DNA from 2 places in the Brevibacillus sp. NRRL NRS-603 genome. Region 1 is predicted to be linked to the other one. Evidence: riboswitches for the same ligand, from Rfam matches in the RefSeq annotation. Region 1 holds a riboswitch; the other holds the start of a gene.
The links. A riboswitch is a leader RNA that binds a small molecule or an ion and turns the genes downstream of it on or off. The one in region 1 is predicted to bind cobalamin.
Positions count from the first base shown of each region.

Region 2: it holds a riboswitch for cobalamin, as region 1 does, so the genes downstream of both, C7R94_RS16285 (ABC transporter substrate-binding protein) here and C7R94_RS13925 (ABC transporter substrate-binding protein) in region 1, are expected to answer to the same signal.

Region 1 covers NZ_PXZN01000013.1:422,290-425,568, forward strand. The annotation lists gene C7R94_RS13915 (alpha/beta fold hydrolase) at 1-203, opposite strand, end outside; gene C7R94_RS13920 (M24 family metallopeptidase) at 327-1,418, shown strand; cobalamin riboswitch at 1,435-1,634, shown strand; gene C7R94_RS13925 (ABC transporter substrate-binding protein) at 1,803-2,822, shown strand; gene C7R94_RS13930 (FecCD family ABC transporter permease) at 2,847-3,279, shown strand, end outside.
Region 2 covers NZ_PXZN01000016.1:235,140-238,418, forward strand. The annotation lists gene C7R94_RS16275 (pyridoxamine 5'-phosphate oxidase family protein) at 16-579, opposite strand; gene C7R94_RS16280 (MBL fold metallo-hydrolase) at 736-1,680, shown strand; cobalamin riboswitch at 1,830-1,979, shown strand; gene C7R94_RS16285 (ABC transporter substrate-binding protein) at 2,137-3,132, shown strand; gene C7R94_RS16290 (FecCD family ABC transporter permease) at 3,134-3,279, shown strand, end outside.

The sequences.
Region 1 (3,279 bases):
GAAAAAGGCTTCTCCATCGGCGAACTGTCACCATGTCCGGGCAAATCAGGGACAATGAGCTGATATGTATCTGCGAGTGTTTGCTGATAAATAAAATTGATAGAGCCGATGCATGGCGCATGGATACACAATAACGGTTGGCCTTTTCCCGATATGTGAAAAGTAAACTGTTTGCCATCCTGATGCACGAGTATTTGTTCCATTTTATTTTCACCCCACCCTTAGGTTGTCCGATACGAAGTAGATTTTGCAATTGAACTCTTCTTTTTTTGATGGGGAAGTGGTATTCTCGCAATAGAATAATTGGTGAAAGCAGGGTGAAGAAGTTGTTTCAAGAGCGCATTTCGAAGCTCCACACGTTTTTGACAGAGCAAGAGCTGAACGCGGTGTTGATTACCTCTCCCAAGCACGTCTACTATTTGACCGGATTTTTTACTGACCCGCATGAACGTTTTATGGGTCTTGTTATTCCTGCTGAGGGAAAGCCTTCCTTGATTGTACCTGCTCTTGATCGAGAAGCAGCGGCAGAAGCTTCGTTCGTTCAAGATATCTATACACATACGGATATCCAAAACCCGTATGAAATTCTCAAGCAAGTGTTGCCAGCGAACTTGGCGAAGCTCGGAATTGAGAAAAGTCATATGACTGTCGAGCGCTACGAAGCACTTGGGCAAGTTGTTCTGGCGTCGAGCTATGTGGACGTGGAAGAGCCACTGCGTGAAATGCGATTGATCAAATCCGCGGATGAAGTGGATCGTCTGAAGCACGCTGTTGTGTTGGTCGAGGATTCCTTGCGGGAGACCCTGAAAAAAGTCAAGATAGGTATGACCGAGACCGAAATCGTAGCTGAGCTGGAATTCCAGATGAAGCGCTTGGGTGCAGAAGGTCCATCCTTTACGTCCATGGTATTGGCAGGGGAGAAGTCGGCACTGCCACACGGAAAGCCAGGAACACGCCAAGTCCAAGAAGGCGACTTGCTTTTGTTTGATATCGGGGTGGCTGCAAACGGATATGTATCCGATATTACTCGTACCTTTGCTGTAGGCGAGATAAGTGCCCAGCTACAAGAAATTTACGAGACAGTATTGGCTGCCAACGAAGCAGCAATTGCTGAGATTCGTCCGGGTGTGACCTTTGCGCATTTGGATAAAACCGCTCGCGATGTCATTACCGCAAAAGGCTACGGAGAATACTTCATGCACCGTCTGGGGCATGGACTTGGGATGGATGTACACGAATATCCGTCTGTTCACAGCCAGAACCAAGAAGCGCTTCGTCCAGGGATGGTATTTACGATTGAGCCAGGCATCTATCTTCCAGGTGTAGGCGGCGTGCGAATTGAAGACGATGTATTGGTTACGGAAACGGGCGTTGAAATACTCACGCAGTTCCCGAAAAAACTGACTTCTATCAACTAATGAAAAAATCGTGAAAATTGAATACGTATCGAATGGTGCTGGATGGTATAAGCCGTCAGCTTAAAAGGGAAGTCCGGTGAGAAACCGGCGCGGTCCCGCCACTGTAACGAGGAGCGCCTAGCGAATAGCCACTGTTTTTTGCAAGACAAAAAATGGGAAGGTAGCTGGGGGTGTTGATTCGTAAGCCAGGAGACCTGCCATGCGATCATATACAATCGACCCACGAGGATGGGACAGATGTGGAAGCAGTCTATGAAAGGGCGCCTTTGTGCCTGCTTATAGCTTTATCTACGTTTGTCGTGCACCTCCCGATTGAAATGGGGGGTGCTTTTTTTGTGGAGGATTGGTTCAACCCAACATTTCCAACAGAAAAGGGGATTACTGATGTTTAAGGCAAACAAAACACATACATTAATGAAGGGACTAGGTTTCGGTATCATGACAGCTGCCATGCTTTTGGTTTCGGCATGCGGCTCTGCTACGACAACACAGGCTCCAGCCAAAACAGAACAAACAGCTGTTCCAGCATCAGAGAGCAAGCCTGTAACACTAACCAATAATGGCATCGAAATGACCTATCCAAAAGCGCCTGAGCGTGCTGTGACTTTGAACCAACACGTCACGGAAATCATGCTGGCATTGGGCCTGGCTGATAAAATGGTCGGAACCGCGTGCCTAGACGATAAAATCCTTCCGGAGTTAAAGGCAGATTACGACAAGATTCCGGTACTGTCTGACAAGTATCCTACGAAAGAAGTGCTGTTGGCAGCGAACCCAGACTTCGTATACGCCGGATGGAAAAGTGGATTCGGCGAAAAGGGCGTAGGAACGATGCAGGACTTGGAAAAGGTCGGCATCAAATCGTATCTGCAAGAGTCATCTAGCATTCCTGGACCGACAATTGACGATGTGTTCGCGGATATTACGAATATTGGGCGCATTTTCCGTGTGGAGGACAAAGCCAATGATTTGATCCATAAAATGAAGAGTGAAATGGATCAAACGATTAGCAAAATTGGCAAGGTGGACGAGCCACTGAAAGTGTTCGTGTACGACAACGGGGAAGATAAACCTTTCACAGCAGCCAACAACTACATGACGTCCTTAATTAAGACTGCTGGCGGTAAGAACATTTTTGATGACATTCAAAAGGGTTGGGCAGAGGTCAGTTGGGAACAAGTAGTGAGTCGCAATCCAGATGTGATTATTATCGTAGACTACGGTGATAGAACCGTCGAGCAAAAACGCAATTTCCTTTTGACCAAAAAAGAACTAGCGGATATTCCGGCGATTAAAAATCAACGACTGATGGTATTGCCTTTGTCTGCGGCTTCTGAAGGTGTTCGAGCACCGATTGCGCTAAAAATATTGGCGGAAGGACTCTACCCGGATAAATTCAAATAGAGTACACCCTTTTTAAGGGAGGGAATAGCACTGCAACAGATCAAATTACCTTATATCATCATTACTCTACTGGTCGGACTCTTCCTCTCGATCACGTTCGCAGTTACCTTGGGATCAGTGGAGATTAAGCCGACAACGGTTTGGAAAATCGCCTTATCGAAAATTCCGATGTTCACCCAATGGATTGAGGTGGATTGGTCCAAAGGGGAGCAAACGATTATTTGGGATATTCGCTTTCCGCGTGTACTCTTGGGGGCGATCGTCGGCGCAGGTCTGTCTGTCGTGGGAGTAGCGATTCAGTCGTTGGTTCGCAACTCCCTGGCTGACCCGTATGTGTTAGGCGTATCTTCAGGTGCTTCGGTTGGAGCTACCTTGGTGATTATATTCGGAGCATTCAGCATGTACGGGCAGTATGCGCTATCCTTTGGCGCTTTTACAGGCTCCCTTGTGTCCATCA
Region 2 (3,279 bases), on a different contig from region 1:
TTTCGTTATCCCCTTTTACTGCGGGAAAAGCTTTTGTCCCAATGGTGTTGGCAATCCATCCATGCTTCGTACGTTGTTTTCTTGTTGATAAGCAAGCAGTTCCTGCTCATCTTTAGCCAAGGTCCATTTTTGAAGGGTGTCACGGTCTTTTGAAAAGGTATAGAAGGGAATGGCCCAACCGCAAGAAGTCTTTACTTCTTGGATGTTCACGGTAATGATTTGACGAGCCCCGGGTAGAAGCGGGAAGTCTTTCACGAGCTCATCCCATCGAGGTGTATCTGGGAGAATAACCGTTCCTTTGCCGTAGAGGCGCATGATGAGAGGGGGGCCTTCAAATGCGCAGAACATGAGAGTAATCCTGCCATTTTCCTGTAGATGAGCACTGGTTTCGTTTCCGCTTCCAGTCAGGTCCAAATAGGCGACCTCTGTAGGCGATATAATGCGAAAGGAATCGTACCCTTTTGGTGAAAGATTCACGTGACCATCCGTGTCCATAGGAGCAGAGGCAACAAAGAACATCTGTTGCTTCTTGATAAACGCCTCATGCTCAGGTCGTAATTCAGAAAAAAGCTTACCCATTTTTGCACCCCTCCAGGTAATGGAATTATTTTTGCTGTCCTCATATTACGATAAAAATATGAAGATTTTGTGTGTTTATCCTCAATGCGTCCAAAATAGATGGTAAAGTGTAAATATTCATGCAATATATTGTTTTTGAAAAGGAGGAGCATTTACATGCAAGCATCACAGCCAATTTACTTAGGGGAACGCATCCATTTAATAGACGGTTTTGATATGGGCTGGGCAGAACGTACGGGGACATATGTGATCGCAGAAGAGGAGCTCACTTTGGTCGAAACAGGACCAAGCCCCTCTGTCCCGTATATCAAGGCCGGTCTTGCCAAGCTCGGTTATACGACAGAACAAGTAAAATACGTCATCGTCACACACATACACTTGGATCATGCAGGAGGAGCCGGACTTTTTCTAAAGGATTGCCCGAACGCAAAGGTCGTTGTCCACCCGAAAGGTGCACGTCATCTCGTTGATCCGAGCCGACTGATCGCAGGGGCGAGAGCAGTGTATCATGATGATTTTGATCGATTGTTCGATCCGATTGAGGCTGTTTCCGTGGAGCGGATTTTGATTCGCGGGGACGGGGATACACTAAAGATCGGAGAGAATTGCGTATTGGAGTTTATGGATTCGCCAGGGCATGCCAATCATCACTTCAGCATCTACGATCCCGTAAGCCGCGGGATGTTCACAGGTGATACGGCCGGTGTACTTTATCCACAGCTTAAAAAGGATGGCATACACCTCGTGCTGCCATCTACTTCCCCGAATCAGTTTGACCCGGATGCCATGTTAGCGTCTTTAGACCGTTTTGAAGCACGCAAGCTGAATCGCATTTACTTTGGTCATTTTGGGATGTCTGAGCAGGTAGACGATGTGTACCGCCAAATACGTGAGTGGCTCCCTGTGTTTGTGGCGGAAGGAGAGTCAGCGATTGATGCTGGACAAACCTATGAAGAACTGTCTCGTACGCTATTTGAACGAGTCTCGGATCATCTACAGTCACAAGGAATCAGTGGTGACCACGAAGTTTTGGAAATACTCAAGCTCGATTTACAGGTATGCTCCATGGGCATTCTAGATTATTTGCACAAACGAGGGTAATAGCCTGCCGCCAAAAGCATTCCAGTTGCCTGAACCTTTTGTTCAGGCGTTTTTCATTTTTAGCGGGCAAGAAAGTATTGGCTTGCGTGTTGGTCATTCTTTTTTCATCCAAGGAATGCTATGATGTAGGATGAATCATGGACTGTGACAATTTCAAACAGCAAATAGGTGCCTCGTCTTTTTAACAAAAAGATCGGGTGAAAAGGGAAGTCGGTGAAAATCCGACGCGGTCCCGCCACTGTAAATCGGCTCGTTCCTCAGCCGTAAGCCAGGAGACCTGCCTGTTTGTGTTTCGTGCCTGTTGCCTTCGCGGAAAGGATTGGCCTATTTCAGGAAGCAGATCATCCTGTCTGTTTGCACTGAGGTGCCGACCCTTTGATTTCCGATTGGAAGCAAGGGTCGCTTTTTTTATTGGAAGGTACAGTCAATCAGACATGCAGAAAGGAAGTTCTACATATGAAACGTTCATTGCGATTCATGATCCCATTACTAGTTGCGGCGAGTCTCGCAGGTTGTGCGGGTAACGATAACGGCCAGCCAGCACCAGGTGGACAAACAAGCGTACCGCAGACAGCACCGCAGGAGAGCGCGGCCGGGCAGCCTGCAAAACAAACAACGTATCCATTGACAGTTACGGATGCGACAGGAAAAGAAGTAACCTTTGCGAAAGCTCCTGAGCGAATCGTCTCAACATCACCTGCCGAGACAGAGATTTTGTTCGCATTAGGCTTGGAAGATCGGATCGTAGCTGTCTCAGACTATGACGATTATCCTGAAGCGGCGAAGGCAAAACCGAAAATTGGCGGTGTCGTCAAACCAAATGAAGAAGCCATTCTCGCTCAAACGCCGGATATGATCGTCGGTGGGATTTCGATGGAAAAGCCAGTTGCTGACAAGCTCAAATCTCTCGGAATGCCCGTCTATATTACTCATCCGACAAAGATGGATGACATCCTTAACAATGTTTTAACGATGGGAGTTATCACGAATACACAGGAACAAGCCGAAAAAGTCGTCGCGCAAATGAAGAAGGATATCGCGTACGTGCAAGAAGCCGTGAAAAATGTAAAACCGGAAGAGAAGAAAAAGGTATACCTGGAATTCTCCCCAGGCTGGACAGTCGGAAAAGGCGAATTCATGGACGAACTCATCACACTGGCTGGAGCGACAAACATTGCTTCCGACACCCAAGGCTGGAATCCGATCAGTGAAGAAAAGATTTTGCAAAACGACCCGGACGTCATTTTGTATGCGAGCGGAATTACCGATGAAAAGACTGGCGCCAAGCTGGAGGATTTGATCGCGAATCGCAATGGCTGGGATAAAATGAAGGCGATCCGTGAAAAACAAATCTTTGGCATGGACCAAAATACTTTGTCCCGTCCTGGTCCACGTATTACACAAGGCTTAATCGAAGTAGCCAAGGCGATTTACCCTGACTTGGTGAAATAAAATGAAGAGACGATTGTTCATATGGGGAGGAGTCAGCTGTCTCGTCCTTCTGGCATCAATAGTTATCAGTATCTCGATGGGGGCTGCACAACTCCCCATTTCGCAAGTATGGCTCATCCTGCTCCATCAGATCCCGGGCTTGTCTGA